Regions from separate parts of the uncultured Ruegeria sp. genome, predicted to be linked through region 2. Evidence: riboswitches for the same ligand, from Rfam matches in the RefSeq annotation. Region 2 holds a riboswitch; each other region holds the start of a gene.

Evidence for each region. Region 2 has a riboswitch for cobalamin ahead of Q1B13_RS04630 (DUF1636 domain-containing protein). Riboswitches for the same ligand answer to the same signal wherever they lie in the genome.
Region 1: linked by a shared signal. The riboswitch ahead of Q1B13_RS23300 (hypothetical protein) and the one ahead of Q1B13_RS04630 (DUF1636 domain-containing protein) in region 2 are both predicted to bind cobalamin.
Region 3: linked by a shared signal. The riboswitch ahead of Q1B13_RS11905 (DUF1636 domain-containing protein) and the one ahead of Q1B13_RS04630 (DUF1636 domain-containing protein) in region 2 are both predicted to bind cobalamin.

What each region holds. Positions count from the first base shown of each region.
Region 1 is NZ_CANLDZ010000024.1:47,650-54,326, reverse strand. Features, by position in the region: gene Q1B13_RS23315 (YbaB/EbfC family nucleoid-associated protein) at 37-381, opposite strand; gene Q1B13_RS23310 (DNA polymerase III subunit gamma/tau) at 539-2,350, opposite strand; gene Q1B13_RS23305 (protein-tyrosine phosphatase family protein) at 2,476-2,988, shown strand; gene Q1B13_RS23300 (hypothetical protein) at 2,980-3,387, opposite strand; cobalamin riboswitch at 3,475-3,695, opposite strand; gene Q1B13_RS23295 (hypothetical protein) at 3,853-4,710, shown strand; gene rsgA (ribosome small subunit-dependent GTPase A) at 4,743-5,771, opposite strand; RNA gene ffs (signal recognition particle sRNA small type) at 5,941-6,039, opposite strand; gene Q1B13_RS23280 (bifunctional 2',3'-cyclic-nucleotide 2'-phosphodiesterase/3'-nucleotidase) at 6,079-6,677, opposite strand, start outside.
Region 2 is NZ_CANLDZ010000002.1:378,208-384,884, reverse strand. Features, by position in the region: gene cobN (cobaltochelatase subunit CobN) at 1-2,037, opposite strand, end outside; gene cobW (cobalamin biosynthesis protein CobW) at 2,041-3,096, opposite strand; gene Q1B13_RS04630 (DUF1636 domain-containing protein) at 3,093-3,482, opposite strand; cobalamin riboswitch at 3,566-3,773, opposite strand; partial or broken gene Q1B13_RS04620 (IS66 family transposase) at 4,510-5,312, shown strand; gene Q1B13_RS04615 (hypothetical protein) at 5,229-5,435, opposite strand; gene Q1B13_RS04610 (hypothetical protein) at 5,446-5,673, opposite strand; gene Q1B13_RS04605 (DUF202 domain-containing protein) at 5,811-6,140, opposite strand; gene Q1B13_RS04600 (LysM peptidoglycan-binding domain-containing protein) at 6,274-6,677, shown strand, end outside.
Region 3 is NZ_CANLDZ010000007.1:103,641-110,317, reverse strand. Features, by position in the region: gene Q1B13_RS11925 (carbohydrate kinase) at 1-323, shown strand, start outside; gene Q1B13_RS11920 (D-lyxose/D-mannose family sugar isomerase) at 342-1,007, shown strand; gene Q1B13_RS11915 (hypothetical protein) at 1,142-1,363, shown strand; gene Q1B13_RS11910 (hypothetical protein) at 1,360-1,863, shown strand; cobalamin riboswitch at 1,909-2,119, shown strand; gene Q1B13_RS11905 (DUF1636 domain-containing protein) at 2,218-2,574, shown strand; gene Q1B13_RS11900 (ABC transporter ATP-binding protein) at 2,571-3,347, shown strand; gene Q1B13_RS11895 (ABC transporter substrate-binding protein) at 3,360-4,310, shown strand; gene Q1B13_RS11890 (iron ABC transporter permease) at 4,312-5,322, shown strand; gene Q1B13_RS11885 (LysR family transcriptional regulator) at 5,358-6,233, opposite strand; gene Q1B13_RS11880 (proton-conducting transporter membrane subunit) at 6,350-6,677, shown strand, end outside.

The DNA of each region.
Region 1 (6,677 bases), on a different contig from region 2:
CGTTGAGCCCGGCCGATAACCCGTCAGGCGGGTGTATCAGAACGGCAGCTTGATGTCTTTCGGCAAGCCCATGCTTTCTGTTAGCCTGCCCATCTCATCTTGCGAGCGTTCAGCGGCCTTGGCCTGTGCGTCTTTGATCGCGGCCAGGATCAGGTCTTCGACCACTTCCTTGTCGTCCCCGTTAAAGATCGACGGGTCGATGTCCAGACCTTTCAACTCGCCTTTTGCCGAGGCAGTGGCCCTGACCAACCCTGCGCCGGATTCGCCGACAACCATGATGTTGTTTAGCTCTTCCTGCATATCCGTCATTTTGGTCTGCAAATCCTGTGCGGATTTCATCATCTTGGCCATATCGCCCAGACCGCCGAGTCCTTTGAGCATCGCTGTTCTCCTGCAAATCGGTTTGAGCCTTAAATACGGACGGCATCCGTGCGGCACAAGGGGCGAGGGGCTTCCCGCCCGTCGTCAAGGTATTTGGCAAGGCCCTTCTTACCGTTGAGCCCCGGTTTCGTTTCATCCAGTTTGGACAGTTTGGACGTCAGTCTTCCTCGAACGGATCCCATTCGTCCTCAACTTCGGGCAGGGCTTCTGTCTCGACCTTTGCTGCCCGTTGTTCCGGCGTTTCAATTCTAGTGATCCGGGCTTTGGGAAACTGCGTCAGAACGGCTTGAACCAAAGGATGTTCAGATGCAGTTGCTTTCAAGGCCAATTCGGAAGCATCGCGCACTTCACCAATAGTGGGCGCATCACCATGCGACACAATCGAAACGGCCCACCGATTGCCTGTCCAACGTTGCAGCGCGGATCCCAAACGAGGGGCCAAGTCTGTTGGGGCGGGTGCAGCCGGCGTAAACTCGATGCGACCCGGCTGGTACGAGACAAGGCGCACCCCGTTTTCAACCTCGACCAGCAACTTTACATCCCGATTTGAGCGGATCATTTCGACAACGTGCTCGAATGTTGGATAGCGCGCGAGTGCTGCTTGCACATCCTGCGCAAGCGCGGCAACAGGCGCACCGCCCGACCCGTGTGAGGCCGGTATGGCAGACGTCGAAATTGCGGCACTCGCCTGAACGGGAGCAGTGCTTTTTCCAGACACCGGGACACCTCCGCCCAGTCCACCAACAGTCGGAGGTGGCGAGTCTTGCAGCCTCTTGATCAGCTCTTCGGGGCTTGGCAAATCGGCCACATGGGTAAGACGAATGACAGCCATTTCCGCCGCCATCATGGCGTTCGGGGCTGCGGAGACTTCTTCCAGCGCTTTCAGCAGCATTTGCCACATCCGTGTCAGAACGCGCATTTGCATCGCCTCGGCCATTTGTTGACCACGGGCGCGCTCGTCCGGTGATACTGTCGGATCCTCGGCTGCATCGGGTGTGATTTTCACAACCGAAACCCAGTGTGTGATCTCGGCCAAATCGCGCAGGACTGCCAGCGGGTCAGCCCCTTCGGCATATTGACTGCTCAACTCTGTCAATGCCCCTGCTGCATCACCGCGCAGGATCATATCCATCAGATCCAGTACGCGTCCGCGGTCTGCCAGACCCAGCATGGCGCGCACCTGATCTGCGGTGGTCTCGCCCGCGCCATGAGAAATCGCCTGATCCAACAAAGAGGTAGCATCACGCGCCGAGCCTTCAGCGGCCCGCGTGATCAACGCCAGCGCGTCATCTGCAATCTCGGCGTTTTCGGCCGCTGCTATCTTGCGCAGCAGGCCTATCATGTCTTCGGGTTCAATCCGACGCAGGTCAAATCGCTGACAGCGCGACAGAACCGTAACCGGAACCTTGCGAATCTCGGTGGTGGCGAAGATGAACTTCACATGTTCAGGCGGCTCTTCCAACGTCTTGAGCAGCGCGTTGAAAGCGCTGGTCGACAGCATGTGAACTTCGTCAATGATATAAATCTTGTAGCGAGCGCTGGCGGCGCGGTAGCGGACGCTGTCGATGATCTCGCGAATATCGTTCACACCCGTGCGGCTGGCGGCGTCCATCTCCATAACGTCGACATGACGGCCTTCCATGATGGCCACACAATGTTCGCATTGCCCGCAAGGTTCGGTTGTTGGTTTGCCTTCGCCGTCGGAACCGATGCAGTTCATGCCTTTGGCGATTATGCGTGCGGTGGTGGTTTTCCCCGTGCCGCGGATGCCCGTCATGATGAAGGCTTGCGCGATCCGATCCGCCTCAAACGCGTTTTTCAGCGTGCGCACCATTGCGTCCTGACCCACCAGATCAGCAAAGGTTTCCGGGCGGTATTTGCGGGCGAGAACCTGATAGGCGGGGCTGGGTGCGTCGGTCATGTTTACTCTGGCGGATTCGGGGCTTCGGCACAGCGTAGTGGTCACCATCGCCCGCGTCCACAGCAGCGTGCGAGGATTTTTATTTTGGAATCGGACCGGATGCGCGTATTGCTAGAGGGGTACATTTCACGAACTATTTTTCGCGACGGTAATTAAAGGGGGGAGAGCGTTACATGTCTCAGCTGGTGATCTACGCCTTGCAAGTTGGAGGAGGCACGCTTGCCCTTACATCAATGCCCGGTCGCGGCGGGGACTACGCAGGTGATCTGGACACAATCTCGAGCTGGAAGCCGGGTCTTGTGATTTCTACGGCAACCGAAGTCGAGATGTTTCAGGCCGGCGCGCAGGACTTTGGCAGCGATATTCAAAGTCGGGCTAGCCGATGGGTTCATCTGCCAATCGAAGACTTTAACGCGCCACCCCGCACCGTTCTGGATGAATGGCCGTCCGTCAGCTCTGCCGTGCGCCATGCCTTGTCTGGAGGCGGTCGTGTCATGCTGCACTGTAAGGGCGGTTGCGGCCGGTCGGGAATGCTTGTTCTACGGCTGATGGTCGAATGTGGCGAACAGCCCGACAAGGCGCTGGTACGATTGCGCGCCTTGCGCCCCTGTGCCGTCGAAACAGACGAACAAATGGCATGGGCCGTCGGTTCGACCCTGGAAGAGGTGAGCGTCAGATCAGGTTGAGATTTGCACGGCCATCTGCACGGGTTCGCGAGGTTTAAGAGCCAAAACCTCGAGCATTGCGCAAGGCGGCGTTGCGATGATCCCGGATGGCATGGTCTGGATATCGGTGCCAAAGATCATGTTGGCATAATCGTCCAGCTGTTTGGTGTTTGCCGCGGCATCGGTGCCGCAAAACACGCGCATCTGATCGGGCTGGGCCCGAAACCGCGCAGTGCACCCCTCAGGACAATAGGTCAACTCGCTGCTGCCTTCGATTTCGAATTCCGAAGTGGTGACTGGATGAGCTTCTGCCATAGCCTGTGCCATCGCGCGCGCCATTCGGGCCAGTGCAGGGCATGTCTTGCCTGTCCGTTGACAAACGGTTGCTGTGTATTCGTGGGTTCTTGTCTTCCAGATCATCTTGCGCCCTCTGCGCGGCGGACAGGGGCTTGGATCAGGCAGGACGGCGGTGTGCTGTCAGGACCTGCCCGGACACCCCGCCCGAGTTTCGGTTACAGTTCCGATGGCAGGTCTCCTGACTTGCGGGTCATCGCTTTGCCGACCTTCCCGGCCATTGGGCCAGTGGTATTTCGGCATTGCTTTCCGCTTACAGTTGCGGGGGCAGTCGCGGATTTGGATCGTCCGGAGTATCCGGTCAGAACCGCACCGTGTTCCCTTTTCATCCCGACCCCTAGTAGGGGGCAGGAACCATCACACAATCGCTAGCGTCTGATTGTGCCCTGAGTCAAGCTGGACTTTATGTCTTGCGCTCCTACTCAATCCCAAGCGGACGTGTGGTCAACCTGAACTGGTGTTGACTCGGGTACAGGAATTGGTGCCATTTGAGCGTGGTGAACCGATTGGTTCAGTTTTTCCGAGGTCGCTATGTTGGACACACAGCAAAGGGTATTGACCGAAGACTTTCGGTTCCCGTCCGGGCCGGCGATGCTTTCGGCACGGCTCTATCGGCCAGTTTCCGAGCCAGAAATCGTTATTGTTCTAAACAGCGCAACCGGAGTTCCACGAGATTACTACCGATATTTTGCGCAGTGGCTGGCGGAAGAACAGGGCATGGCCTGCCTGACATATGACTACCGGGACTTTGGGCACTCTCTATCCGGAGATCTCAACAAATCCACAGTCACTATGGCAGACTGGGCGCTGATTGATATGCCCGCGGCCAGGGCCGAGATGCGCCGGCGCTTTCCGAAAGCGAAGCAATGGACCATCGGTCACTCGGTGGGCGCGATGCTGGGCCCGGTTCAACCCGACATTAGTCAGATCGACCGAATGATTGGGGTATGTTCGGGGCTGGTCACACTGAAAGATCACCCTTGGCCGTATCGTGCGCTGGCGTGGTTGTTCTGGTATGGGCACGCACCCTTGCTTGCGCGTCTTTTGGGGTACCTGCCAGGAAAGGCCATCGGGTTCGGCACGGACCTGCCAGCTTCGGTTTACTGGCAATGGCGCAAATGGTGCACGGCGCCATTGAATTACGTTCCTGAAATAGGCCTCGATTTACCGGCGGTCAAATGGTCAGAAACAGGAACTCCCGCAGACCTGTTTGCCTTCGAAGATGACGAGATGGTCCCTCCGGACGCAGTGTGGCGGCTGGCGGATCTTTACGGCCCTGACACCAAACAGCATCTTTTGTCTGCGTCTGAGTTTGGTCTAACCGAAGTCGGTCACATCGGGGCGTTTGCCCGCCGGAATGCGGCTGTCTGGCCTAGGTTGATAGCGTAAGGGATGGGCGCCGAAAACTCGGCGCCCAGATATCATCGGCCGTTGCGAGAGTTTTTGTCTTTCATCACCGAACGGACCATTTTGCCAAACGCCTTGTCGCGCGCGCGGGACTGGGCCACGGTTTCCGAGTTTCGCTGATCCTCACGTCGCAGTTTTCTCCATCGTTCCAGACGCGAAGCGTCCAGCACGCCGTCTTCAATGGCACCTTGAACTGCGCAATCTGGTTCCGCGATATGCTGACAATCCGAGAAGCGGCACTTGCTCGCCAACTCTAAAACGTCTGAGAACACCTCATCCACGCCGTCTTGCGCGTCTAGCAAACGCAAGGCACGCATTCCGGGCGTGTCAATCAGCCAGCCACCGTTTCGCATGCGATGCAGCGCGCGTGAGGTTGTCGTATGTCGACCATGCGCATCATCTTCGCGAATGCCTGCGGTTGCCTCGTCTTGACCCGTCATCCCATTGGCCAGTGTCGTCTTGCCGACCCCCGAAGATCCAACCAGCGCTGCGGTCTGGCCGGACGGGCACCAGGACAGGACCTGCTGGACTTCTGTCTGATCCAGCGCGTTGATTGCAACAACCGTCACAACAGGTGCCAAAGTCTGAGCTTGAGCAATGTATGTGTTCGGATCATCGCATACATCGGCCTTGGTCAGCACAATGACCGGATAGCATCCAGCTTGATTGGCCAGTGCCAAGTATCGTTCCAACCGGGGTAAGTTGAAATCAGCATTGCACGAACTGACAATAAACAGCACGTCGACATTTGCTGCTATCAGTTGCGCTTCGGCGCCGGTGCCGGCTGCGCGGCGTTTCAGGACGCTGCGCCGATCCAGCAGGGTCCGAATGCGATTGTGTTCGTCCGCCAGCACCCAGTCTCCGACCGCATAATCGCCTGTCGGTCGGTCAAGGGTGAGCAGAGGTGTTTCGCCATCCGTGCCCAGCCCGGTCAGGCGATCGCGATGAACGGCTGTGATACGAAACGGTACGCAAGACGAATTGGCCGCGTGTTGTGCGGCAAAGTGGTGGGACCATCCCAGGTCCGATAGAAATATGGACATTGTTCTGCCTGTGTTCAGGTACAGTAACCCGGACAGATGGCATGCGCGCACCTGTCGGCTATGTGTTCAGGCGGTTTGAGGTTCGAGTACTAGAACCGGGCTGCCCGAAGGGTGTCTGCTACAATCATAAAAGCCCTCCTTCGGCCAATGCTCTTTGGTGTCTAGCGTCAAGTGAGAGGTTGGACATCGACCCAAGCGGGGCTCGTTGTGGCTGCTTCCTTCCGGATCTGACCAGGTTGGCGAGGCGCTCGCCCGCGCCAACCTCTCAGGTGTCGATATAGGGAAAGCTTGAGAAAAAGACAACCCGTCAGAGCGTCAGGCGGATACGCACGAAACCATCCGCATCGGTGCCTAGCACCTGGGGCGAATACACATCCAACTCGCCCAGATGCCTGAGCGCGCCCTGGCCCGTCCTGAGAATCGCGCACGCACCTGATAGAGGCAGAATCGCAAAGGGATAGGGTGCTTGTTCCATCGGATCCGCTGGCAGGTGTTTTGACAAATAGTCCCGCAATGCGCTTTTTATATCCAATGGCGGCAAACTGATCGGTTGAGCGTTCGCAATGAATGGAAAGTGACCGCCGCCGTTGGCCCGGTAGTTGTTGAGGGCCACGACGAATTTCTGATCCGGTCGGAGCGTGTTTCCTTCAAACGTTACATTCTTGATCCGGCCATAGTTCTGATTGATCAGCGTCCCATCCGCGTCAAATCGAGGCGGTTTTGATGGATCGATTTGATAAGATAAGCCAAAGAGAACATCGAAATTATGCCCGGCCCGCCCGGGATTTATCAGGTTGTTTTCTGTACCCGGTGAGACTTGGTTGAAGGTGCCTGCAGACATCTCAAGCCAGTCCAAGACTTGTGCGCCGTTGACCTGTATTGCTCGCAGTTCATTGGGAAAAACAT
Region 2 (6,677 bases):
GCCATAGATATGTAACCCGTCTCCGAACTGGCTTTCTTTGATATCGCAGACAAATCGATCGATGCGGGTGATCGCCTCGGCGGTGCAACTGGCTTGGTTGAGGCTGAGATCGTTCTCCAACCCGATGGCTTTCGCTTCGTCGCGGATGTCTTCCTGCAATCTGTCGCGGCGCTTTGGATCCAGCCCATCGGCGTTCGAAAATTCATCCAACAGCGATTCCAGACGAACCATCCGGTCCGGCGTGCCGCTTTCCTTCATCGGTGGCGGGATGTGCCCCAGCGTGACCGCTCCGATCCGGCGTTTGGCCTGTGCGGCCTCGCCGGGGTCGTTCACGATAAAGGGGTAGATCACCGGCAGATCGCGGATCAGTGCCTCGGGCCAACACGTCGCGGACAGGGCTACGGACTTACCCGGCAGCCATTCCAGCGTCCCATGTGCGCCAATATGGATCAGAGCATCGGTGCCAAGACACTTTCGCAGCCACAGGTAAAAGGCGACGTATCCGTGGCGCGGAGTCCGGGACAGATCATGATATTCATCGTCTCGCAGCTCGGGTGTGCCGCGCTCCGGTTGCAATGCTACGAAAGCCTTTCCACGTCGAAGCGCGGTAAAGCGAAACGCGCCATCAGTTAGGGCAGGGTCGTCCTCAGGTTGGCCCCAGACGGCTTCGAGGTCTGATCGCAACTGCTCGGGCAGGTCCGCAAGCGCCGACAGGTAGTCCTCCAACGGCCAAGATATCCGGGCGTCCAGCAAGGTTTCGGTTATCGGCTCAGCCGGGCCAGTGTCGTAGCCTTCCGCCTGCAAATCACTCAACATAGCCTCGGCAGAGGCCAGTGCGTCCAGCCCGACAGCATGGGCCATTTGCCAGTCCTTGCCGGGATAGGTTGAAAGAACCAGAGTAGGCGTTTGCTTGGCCACAGGTTTTTCGCTGAGGTTCAGCCAACCTATTACCCGGTCGACAATCGCCTCAATCCGTTCGGCATCGGCGCGGTGGGCAAAACGAGAATACTCCAGATGCGGATCGCGTTTTCCCGGTTCCTTGAACGAGGCGATGCCTGCTGACACCCGCCCGTCCACTTCGGGCAGAACCACATGCATGGCGAGATCGGCTGGAGAGAGGCCGCGTTCTGCCTCGGCCCACGCCTTGCGGCGCGCGGTTGACAGGGCGACCTGAAACACGGGCACGCCCGCAGCGTCCAGCGGTGACGTACCCGACGCGCCCTTACCCGAGAATGAGGTGGCGTTAATGATGGCTGACGGGTTCAGCGCGACGACCTGATCCCGCAACCAATCTGCCGCAGCTGGTGCCTTCAGGGACGGTGCAAACATCCCAACGGCGTCCACCCCCCGGCCACGCAGGCTGCGGATCAGCGCAGCAACCGGCGCGGTGTCCGCCGAGGTCAGGTAAGCGCGGTAAAACGTGACAAGCGCGCGCCGGGCATCGCCAACAAACGCGGCTTCGGCTGGAATCACACCACGATCCGGGCACCATGCACCGCATTCGGGAATTGCCTTGGACCCCATTACAGGCCCGGCATAAAGTCCTGCTGCCAACGCCATCTGCGCCAGTGCCGCCTGCGCCGCGACTTCGCCCCCGGTGTCACACAGATGCGCCAACCGCCGTAAGGTCGAGACGGGCAGGGTCGAATAGTCGTCAAGCCGCGTATCTTCACGCCCATCCGCTGGCAGCACAGCCAGTGCGATGTCTTTGGTTTGGGCCAGTGACAGAACCTGTTGTAGGCCATAGGACCAGTAAGGCACGCCGCCAATAAGGCGGATCAAAATGCCTTTGGCGCCTTCCAGTGTTTGTTCCACGTATGTGTCAACAGAAAGTGGGTGCTTCAACGCCGTCAGATTCGCAAGCCGCAGCGTCGGCATCCGACCCTCGGATCCGCCACCGCGATGCCAGCCTGCCGCAAAAGCGCCAAGATCACTGTCGGAAAAGGACAGCACAATCAGATCCGCCGGGCTTTGGCCCAGATCGGTTGGGGTCTCGGTTTCCTCTAACCCGTGGCTTTCGCGGAAGACGACGTGCATGGCTTATTCGGCAGCCTCGGTTACACCCACCAGGATATCGCGAATTTCAGCCTCTTTGATGTCGTCATGCTCGGCGATCACCACCAGACGCGAACGGCGCTCTTCACCCGGCCCCCATGGACGGTCGTACTGGTGACGCACACGGGCACCGACGGCCTGCACCAGCAGACGCATGGGTTTGCCCTGAACGGCCGCATAGCCTTTGACCCGCAGGATATTCAGCTCATTCGCAAGACGTTCGATATTGGCGACCAGTTCGGCAGGATCGGCCTGTTCCGGAAGATCGACGATGACGCTTTCGAAATCATCATGTTCGTGATCATCATGGCCGTCATGATGTGACGGGCGGGCGTCCATGTCATCCTCGGCAGCTGCCCCAAGCCCAAGCACAACGCGCACATCCACCGCACCTTCCGCAACCTCGACAACGGGCAGGGGCCGTGGGGCCTCGGCCGCGATGACCTCTTTGGCTTTCGCCACACCTTCAGGACCTGCCAGATCAGGTTTGGTCAGCAAGATGATGTCAGCGCAGGAGATCTGGTCTTCGAACACTTCGGACAGCGGCGTCTCATGGTCAATGGACTCATCGGCCATGCGCTGGGCGTCGACTGCCTCGACGTTCGGCGCAAACCGACCGGCGGCGACAGCCTCGGCATCCGCCAGAGCAATTACGCCATCCACGGTGATCTTCGAGCGGATATCTGGCCAGTCGAAAGCCTTAAGCAACGGTTTCGGCAGGGCGAGACCCGAGGTTTCGATCAGAATATGATCCGGGCGCGGTTCCAGCGCCATCAGCGCCTCGATGGTCGGGATAAAATCATCGGCCACCGTGCAACAGATGCACCCATTGGCCAGTTCCATGATATTCTCGGCCGGGCAATCCGGGATCGCACAGGATTTCAGGATGTCGCCGTCTACGCCCACATCGCCAAACTCGTTGACCACAATCGCCAGACGCTTACCCTGCGGGTTCTGCATCAGATGGCGGACCAGCGTCGTTTTGCCCGAACCCAGGAAGCCGGTGATCACAGTGACGGGGAGTTTTTCGAGATTGCTCATTCCAGGGCTCCAATCGGGGGAATACGGGCCGCACAATTCTTGCGGAAGTGTTCAGGACGCTCGCGCCATTTTACCAGGCCATCTTCGGCCGCCAGGTATCTAGTGGCACCTTCGACGATGATGTCGACATCGTCATCTTCGTTCAGGTTCTCGTAGACGAAAGTCCAGCGGGTTGGCCCGCCGCGCAGGACGATCGAACAGCCCTGATTGCAGTTCGACAGGCACTCCACGGGCTTCAGTTTCACGCCGTCGGGCAATTCTGCCTGTTCTAGCGCTTTGTGCAGTAAGGTGCCGGGGCGCTGCGCATCGTCTTCGATGGGCAATCCACGTCGGCAAGTTGTGCAAACCAGCAGTTCGACTGGTGTGGTCTCGGTCACGTCTCTCATCCCCCTTATCGGTTCACTGGGGGACGGGGTTTCATGCGGGCCACGCTGTTCGCTATGGTCCCGACACCGGAACACCCCGTCCGGTCTGGTCTTCGGGTGCTGGCAGGTCTCCCGGCTTGCGGATGTCAGAGCCTAGGCTCTGCCGGATGTCCCGCCTTCCCGGCCAATTGGCCAGTGGCATTGGGCACCCTCTCCGGTCACGGTCGCGGGGGCGGCTGCGTTTGGCGGTAGACCCGTTGACGCATTCCCTTTTCATCTGCTGTCGCAGACACCAACGAAAGGGACATGCGGCACGCGTGGGCCGCTTGTCAAGCGCGTTACGCGTATGGTGAGGAGCCGGGGATGAAAAGCGACCTGCCAGCGTCTCTGGGCGTCATGATCGCTCGAGGCCCGCCAAAGCGCGGGCGTCGAAGCGCTGTCAGAGACCGATTTGGATTTCACCACCCCGAGGTCCCAGTTTGAGAGGCAAGACCACGAAGAGAAAGAGTCGGCTACCCGGTCGTTCCACAAGGTCGCGTCGCAGATTAACTTTGTCACCTGCTTGGGCAAAACGATTTGCCAATGGCTTGCACAAAGCCGATTTGGATCAAGTGGATGGAGGCGAGCGCCGGACCCGGTATCATTTCTCTAAACCTTTGAATAGACATGATTATTGGGGGGGTGAGGTTGGCTTGCGTGTCTCACTTTGTGTTGCTCAACGCGCAAGTCAGTGTGACTATTGTCAATAAACAACCCTTATTCCAAGTATTCCGGCAAACCTCACCGCATAACGTCAATAACGCGGCGATCGCTATGCTTACAGACTCCGACGCCGCTCGCCGACGTAAAGCCAGAACTGTCTGCATAGTTCATACTGCAACGCCTAGTCGAACCCTTATCACCAAACATCAGAGCGACGAGGCTGAACGCGCGCCGAGGACCAGGCCCCTTGGCTCATGTGCTGGTCTCAAAGTCTGTCGATCATCTTCCATAGTAGCCGCAATCGCAGATTTACGCCCGGGAGGGCACTGATCTGGATCGCTCGGCAATGGCCGATTGGGTTCGCCGGTCAACAGCACTGCTTGAACCCCTCGCCGATGAGATCGGGCGGATCGTCCGGCGTGGAGATGCGCTCTTTGCTGACGATACGCCCGTGAAGATGCAGACACCGGGGCAAAAGAAGACCAAAAGGGCCGGGTCTGGACCTATGCGCGCGACGGGCGGCCATGCTCGGGCCAAACACCGCCCGGTGCCTGGTATCAGTCTACCATTGATCGCAAGGTTGAGCATCCCGTCAGCCACCTTGCAGGCTACAAGCGATGGATCCACGCGGATGACTACTCCGGGTTCAACGGCTTGTTAGGTCACGATATGGCCGATGAAATGGCCTGCATGGCGCATGTAAGGCGCGAGTTTGTGGATGTGTTTGCATCCCAGGGCAATACTATCGCGGAGGAGGTCATCCGTCGGCTCGCAGAGCTTTATGGCTTTGAGTAAGAGGCGCGGGGCAAACCGCCCGACGATCGCATCGCGCCGCGGCAATCGCACGCAAAACAGGTCTTCGATGATCTGGAGATTTGGCTACGTGCACAATTGCCCAAGATTTCTGGAGAATCCCCATTGGCCCAAGCGATACGTTACGCCCTTAGCAGGATACCAAAAGCGCGACCTTATCTCGAGAACGGGCACCTGGAGTTGGATAGCAACACGACCGAACGTGCCGTCAAACCCATGGCCATAGGCCGGAAAAACTGGATGTTCGCTGGCTCAGAAAGTGGCTGCAAAGCAATGGCCATCACCTTCACCCTGATTGAGACCGCCAAACTCAAAAGCGTCGATCTCCAGGCGTGACTTGCCTGGGTCCTCGCCAAAATCGTCGACCACAAGATCATACGCCTCGACGAACTCCTCCCATGGCGCTACGCCGCCACTGCAGCGTAAAAGGATTTGTAGCGGTTCAACAGAGCGGGGCAACGGACGGGCACTATCCGCCAACATAGACTCCGGTTTTTGGCCGGTAGAAAATTTTCTGGTCGTGAAGCCGTCCAAGAAGGTCGCTAATCCTGTGTCGATACTCTTTCCTTTCAGCTTTTCCGACATCGTCTTCGTTGGGCGGCTCATGGGTCAGGGAATTCAAGGCGCGGCGAAGCGAGTCTTCGATAATATCTATATCCTCGACGGATAGTTCGAACATATCGTTGTACTGGGGCATACTGAGACCTCTTATCTGGTTGCGAGCCTTAAGGGTGCACCACCCGACCTGAGTTTTCCACCGCTCCTTATTGTTGAAGCTTGGGAGCCAGCGGGCTGTAGTCAGGTGAATGCACTCCAACGATACCGCAAGTGGTGTCAGACAACACCCGAGTCACGCTTTTCCGCTTCAATTAAACGCTTTGTACGCAGATAATCCAGGCCGCCTAAAACTAACACCAGGCCCGAAACCGGAAATGTCAAAAGCCCGATGCCGACTTGCATCGACTGTGCTTCGTAAAAATGCAGCAAACCCAGCCCAGCGATAGCCAGGCCTAACGCGGTTTTCACGTAAGCCAGCAACGTTCGACGATTGGCCAACTCCGTGCGCACGACTGACAGAACCATATTGTCTATCTCTCGACGCCGCTTGGTTTGGTTATCGTTATCACTCGTGAGGTTCTGGACCGAGCCGACTTTCGGATTCATCTCTCACCGCTCCTGATTGTTGACCTTCGAAAGTCCGTGTTCCCCAAAAGATGTGTCTGATATCACCCGACGGATTTGGTCGCTGGGACGATTTGGGGTATGAGTTTCCTATTTAACTGTAAGGAGCTCAATTATGAATATCGAGATTCTCCAGCCGAAACCCTTTGATATTGTCGGCAGCACAATCATGATTGCAGGAAATGCTGTTGGTTTCGAAGGTCATCTTTCGATTTCTGTCAGCGAAGGGCACGTCGAGTTTAGCGGCGCGGCCTCAGCTGGAGCAATCGCACTGCGACAGTTTCAAGCCAAAGTAGAGATACCGGCCAATCCTAATTTCCAGCTTGATCGTCTTTTTGTGACGGTGACTGACGACAGTGGTGGTGGTGAAGGTGTGGTCCCTACTGTCCATGTTCCGGTGTTTTACGGGCCACGCATTCTGCCCGACTATGTTGGCTATCGGAACTACACTGTCGCGCCGGGTGACACGCTGAGTTCAATCTCAACAGCGCATTACGGTAATCCAGGCCAAGTGTCCGT
Region 3 (6,677 bases), on a different contig from region 2:
AAAAGGTACCACTGTTGCTTCAGGCTGGGCCTTCGGTGGTCATTGTCACACGGGGCGGCGACGGGGCAACGGGTTATCTGGCGGATGGCACTGAGACCTCTGTTCCAGTCAAACCCGTGCAGGTCGTGGACACAGTTGGCGCAGGCGATACGTTCAATGCTGGGGTTGTTGCAGAACTACACCGATCGGGCCACCTGAGCAAATCCGGCTTACTTGGTCTGACCGCCGACAGTTTGCGCGCAGCCCTTGCGTTGGGCACCAAAATTGCCGGGGTAACCGTATCCCGTGCCGGGGCAAACCCACCGTGGGCTCATGAGCTTTGATCTGGTGAGGCAAGCACAATGAAAAGATCCGACATCAACCGCATCAAAGCTGAGGCCCATAGCTTCATCCAGTCTTTTGGTTTTGCTCTACCACCGTTCGCGGACTGGTCTCCGAAACAAATGCGCGGCCCCAAGGCGGAAAATATCCGCGAACGCGGGTTGGGCTGGGACATCACCGACTATGGTCAGGGAAAATTTGATGACCTCGGTCTATTCCTGTTCACCCTGCGCAACGGAGACGTTGGCGACCTGAACCAAGGTCGTGGTATGCTATACGCTGAAAAGCTTTTGATTTCACGTGATAAACAGCTGTCACCGATGCACCGTCATGTCATCAAGGCCGAGGATATTATCAATCGCGGTGGCGGTGATCTGGTCATGGAAGTCTATCCATCGAACCCAGATGGGGGTGTCGATCGTGACAACCCCGTGACCGTCCCAAGCGATGGCTGCCCGGTGACAATTCAGCCGGGCGAACTCCTGCGTTTGAAACCCGGCGCAAGCGTGACGCTGATGCCCGGCATTTGGCATGCTTTCTGGGCGGAACACGGCGATTGCCTCATCGGAGAGGTTTCTACCGTTAACGATGATCGCACGGACAACGTTTTCGAAGAGCCAATCCCCCGCTTTGCGACGATCGAGGAAGATACTGATCCCGATTTCCTGCTGGTCGCCGACTACTGACCCAAGCCTGAAGCTGGGTAAATTTGCGACGCAACTCCTCTTGTCATTTCCGACTCTTTTTGTCAGATAACGTGTGACCCAGTCAGATCCCTCGGAATCACGCCCGGTCAAGGACCAGAGACCGAGAGACGATAATGACAAAAACACTCACCGACCTATTGGCCATGGATACTATCGCCAGCCGCCACGGATGTGCGCTGAAGCCAAAGTTGCCGCAGGCAATTGAGGCCGCCCTCAGATTCCCAGCCCACGCAGCATCACCGCGGCGGGAAACCCCAATCGCCGAATGCGATCTGCCCGAAAACGTTCAAAGCCTGTCCAACCATTCAGTAAAAACGGAAAGGCGGCGCGCATGAGTTTCTCCACCTCCGGACAAAGCGAAGCGCGCGCACCCAATGCATCGCGGGATTTCGATGATTTCGAACGGGGCCTTCTTCCCGTCATGCGGCATTTCATCCTCAGCTTTTCGGAGCCCACAACCCAAGCCTGGCAACATGCATACTCGGTCGCAATCGAAAAGTGGGGGCACGATCAGGGCCTCAATCTTGCGCACCTTGTTTTCAAAGTCATCAAGGCCGCCTTGCATTGCCGAACTGACGGGCTGGCTTTCAAAGATCCTCTGAGCCTGGAAGACCGGCGGGAAGTCACTTGTGATGAGAGAGCGTTGCTGAAAATGCTACATCACATGCGACGCGATGAAACACCCGCTGCGCGAGACGCCGTTGGTCAGGTTACCGGTGGGTATCCCGATGCACATCTGCTTCAAGCCGGGCTGACATTGGCCAGCCGGTTTCCCATCAGCGGCGATCACCAAAGGCAATCGACACGACGCCCTTCTCTACGTGTGGTTCAGTGACGCCGCGCTGGCCATGACCTGACGCTTGACAATCGATGCGACACCAGACTAGCTGGCCGGGATGGTTCCCTTAGGTTTTCCTTGGGGATGAAAATGGGAATGCGGTGCGGCCCACGACAATCGGGCCAATTCCGTGACTGCCCCCGCAACTGTAGGCGGTGAGCGACGCCAAATCACCACTGGCCCAGAGGGTCGGGAAGGTTGGCCAAGCGACGACCCGCAAGTCAGGAGACCTGCCATCAGATGTTCAACCAACCCGGGGCGGGGCGTCCTGGAAGGAGGCTATGATGGCGCGTCTGCGTGTTCACAAGACTTGCACTTTCTGTCCGCATTTTTTGAGTGGCGGGGACTGCTATGTCCGATACTCCTGACCACTTTGTACTAATCTGCTCAACCTGCCAGGGACCAGTGGCGGCTGAAACAGCGCAAAAACTGCTGGATGAGCAGCTGCCAACCGGATTTGCGACGCGACTGATCGCATGCATGGCAGGGTGTGAACGGCCCATGACTGTTGGCCTACAGGCGAAGCAGAAAGCGCAGTATCTTTTCGGTGAAATCACAAGCCTAAAGGATCTGACCGCAGTGGCCGAGTTTGCCCATCAGTATCTCGACAGTGAGGACGGTTGGACCAGCGCGTCCGAGCGCCCGCCTGCCCTGCTCACCAAAACACTCTCGCGGTTGCCATGTTTGCCTGCCGAGAACGGGTCATGAGCTTTTTGACCGCCGAAGGCCTTGGATATTATGCATTGAATGGCGACGTCCTGCTTAAGGACGTGTCCTTCAATCTCGACGAGGGCGCGGTTCTGGCCATCGCCGGACCAAACGGTGCCGGGAAAACCACCCTCTTGAACCTGTTATGCGGTGTTGAACGGCTTGCCCTGGGCGATGTGCGTATCCGCAACCAAAGCCTACGTAGCTTGTCAGCGCAGCAAAGGGCGCGGACCATTGCCGTGGTCGGCCAACAGGAATTGCCGGACGGCCGCTTGAGGCTGCGGGACTACGTTGCACTGGGCCAAATACCCATTCAGGCTGACCGGTCAGCGGCTGACCACAAAGCAGATCTGGACCGGGTTCTTGCGATAACCGAGCTGACCCATTTGGCCGGTAAATCAATGCGGATGCTGTCAGGCGGCGAACGGCAGCGCGCGCATATTGCGCGTGCCCTGGCGCAAAACCCGTCGCTGCTGTTCCTGGACGAACCAACCAATCACCTGGATCCGGACGCCAAGGGGCATATGCTCTCATTGGTCGCAAATTTGGGTGTGACAGTGGTCATGATTGTCCACGATCTGGTCATGATCCCCGAGTTTGCCACCCATGTTGCGTTGATGAAAACCACCCGTCTGACAGGGTTCGGGCCTGTGACTGAAGTGCTGACCCCGGATCGCGTCCGGGACACCTTTGGAGTGGACTATTTGTGCTTCCAGCATGAAGGCCGCTTGATCCCGGCACTCGACATCCGAAAACGAAAACTGACATCATAACAGGAGTTTATCATGATGCAGAAACTCTGGCCTGTGGCGTTGATCACCGGCCTGGCCAACGGTGCAGCGGCGCACGAAATGTCCGTGGACAACTGCGGTGAGCCATTGGTGTTTGACACAATGCCCGAGCGGTTGGTTGTGCACGATATGAATATGACCGACATGGCCTTTGCGTTGGGTCTGCAAGACAAGATTGTTGGTCTGACCGGGATCACGGGTTGGTACAAAACCAGCCCAGATTTTGATGCGCTGCGTGGCGAAATCCCTGAACTTGCCCCAAAATACCCCACGATCGAGAATTTGGTGGCTGTCGAGCCGGATCTGTTCTTCGCCGGTTGGTACTATGGCATGAAGCCAGGTGGCGACGTGACGCCCGACACGTTGGCGCCCTTTGGCATCAAAACCATGATCCTGACAGAAAGCTGCGTGCATCTGGACAAGGATCGCCCCGACGCCAGCATGAACCTTCTGTTTGACGATGTATTGCGCCTGGGCAAGGTCATGCATGTTGAAGACAAGGCCGAAGCGCTGGTCACCGAATGGAAAGATCAGCTATCGGACATCGAAACACGGACCGCTGATCTGGCAAAGCCTCGCGTCTTCCTGTTGGACGGTCCGGCGGACGCGCCCTTTACGGCAGGCAAGTTTGCCATACCTGACGCGATGATCGCTGCCGCCGGTGGCGAAAACGTCACCCACGATCTGGACACCAGCTGGGGCCGCACCTCGTGGGAAGCTGTTGCCGCATCAAACCCCGAGTTTCTGGTGTTGTTGGACTACCAAACCGGCAATGGGGCGGCGGATACGTTCAAATTTCTTCAGGACCATCCAGTGATGTCGCAAACCGATGCGGTCAAGAACGAGCGCTGGATCGGGTTGCGATACGAAGAACTGACGCCCGGGCCGGCGAATATCGAAGCCATCGAGAAAATGGTGCGGGCGATGCACCCGGAAATCAACTGACATGGGCCATACAGGCCGGATAGTAGGGCTGGGGGCGGTCGTTCTGACCGCCCTTTTGCTGTTGTCCACTATCTATGGCACCACACCGATCCCAGTTTCGGACGTGTTGGCAGCTATTGGATTGGGAACCGGCCTGACCGAAGGTGAAATGTCGCCCCTGCACCGAATAGTCTTCGACCTGCGCTTGCCGCGCGCCTTGTTTGCGGCCGTGATTGGCGCAGGTTTGGGCGTTGTCGGCGTGGTGTTGCAAACCACGACACGCAATGATCTGGCGGACCCGTTCCTTTTTGGACTGTCTTCGGGCGCGGCGGCTGGGGCTGTTTTGGTCATCACCGTCACTGGTGATGTACTGGGCATCTGGACCTTGCCCCTTGCTGCATTTTGCGGCGGTTTGATTGCATCCGCTATCGTGCTTGCACTGGTTCAGGGGCTGCGCACCAGCGCGCCAGAAAAGCTGATCCTAGCTGGCCTGGCCGTTTCGTTCCTGTTTTCGGCAATCACAAACTACCTGATCTTTGCGGGCGACAGCCGCGCTGCACATTCGGTGATCTTCTGGATGCTTGGCGGACTGGGGTTGGCCCGGTGGGAGACGTTTCCGCTGGTACTCATCGGGCTTGGGCTGATCCTTGGCTACGCATTGTACCGCAGCCGCTGGCTGGATGCGCTGCTGACCGGAGATTTCACGGCCGCCACACTGGGCATTCCGGTTCAGGGTTTGCGCTTTCGCATGTTCTTCGTGGCGGCTTTGGCAACGGCAAGTTTCGTTTCGGTTGCCGGGGTAATCGGGTTCGTTGGCCTCATGGTGCCTCATATCGCACGTGGGATCGCCGGAACCCTGCACAGTAACCTTCTGATTGCATCCGCAATTGTTGGGGCGATCTTGCTTACCCTCTCCGATATTCTGTCGCGCCTTTTGCTGGCTCCACAGGAACTGCCCGTGGGGATCGTGACGACATCCATCGGATCGCTGTTTGTGTTTTTGTACTTGTTCAAATCAGCACGTACCGATTGAAGATCTCGGTTCGAACCCGGCCAGAAACAACTCGATCAGGACAAATTGTTGGCCAACAACAGCTGGATCAACGGGTTTGGAAAACGCCGCCGAAATGTCACCGCATGAAAGTTTTCTTTGATGCGCGGATGCTCTTGCGCCTCAACCAGCCGGCCCGAGGACAGCTCATCCTGAACCACAATCGGCGCGACCAGGGCCAGCCCGATATCTTCTCGGGCCAAAAGACGCATCATCGCCATGTCATCAACCTCGGCCGCGATCTGCGGGCGAACCGCAAGACGGCTGGCCATTGCGTCAAATGCCGTGCGGACACTGTTGTTGGTGGTCGGCAGAATGAAAGGGTGTTCCGCCAGCAAATCTTTGATCGCCCGCTTCGGGTCCAGCCGGGCCGGAGTACCCACAATACTTACGGGTTGTTCTGCTAGATGATGGGTTTCGAATTTGGTCAAGCTGTCGCTTGCGGGTTCATGATTCATCAAAACCAGATCGAAATTCAGCGTTTCCAACCCTTCGAGCAATTCGCTTGGGCTGCCTGACCGCAAGATGACCTCAACATCGGTTCGCCCTAAAATAGGCCGCAGAAACCCGATCTGAAAGTTCCGTGACAAGGTCGCCTGAGCCCCGACACGCAGCGCTTGCCTTGTGTTTCCTGCGTCTTGCAAAGTGGCCACAAGTTCTTGGCCGGTTGCGAAAATTGCGTCCGCATGGTCCAGCGCAATGCGGCCCGCTTCGGTCAGGTGCAGCTTGCGACCCCGGCGTTCGAACAGAGGGTGCCCCAGACGTTCTTCAAGATCCTTGATCTGAACTGACAAAGCAGATTGCGACAGGTTCAAACGTTGTGCTGTACGGGTCAGGTTCCCGTCATGTGCGACGGCCCAAAAATACCTCAGGTGATGATAATTCAGTGGCATATCGTTCCATCTAATAGAATGATATCAACCAAACAATGAATTTTTAATAATCATACTTACGAAATATGTCCTGCTAGGCGGGCTGATGCAGCCCGAAACCTTGAGGGACCTACATCATGAGCCACTTGTTTCTTCCATTGCTGAGCCCTTTGTTCTTACTGGCCTCAGCCTGGTATGCCAGCAAACATCCGGGTTTGCGCCCCGGCATAGTCCCAAAGCTGTCAGAATGGTCGGCCTTGGCAGCGTTTGCAGTGTCGGCCTTGGCGGCTTTGTTGTTGATCACCCAAGGCGCAGGGACATCCAGCTTGATCGGATTGTGGGGAATCGGCCTGTCTGTACGTCTGGACGCGGTCAGCGCCATAATGCTGGTTCTAGTCAGTTTCATCGGCTGGATTGTCCTTCGGTATTCCGCAACCTACATGGACGGAGAATCCCGTCAGGGCG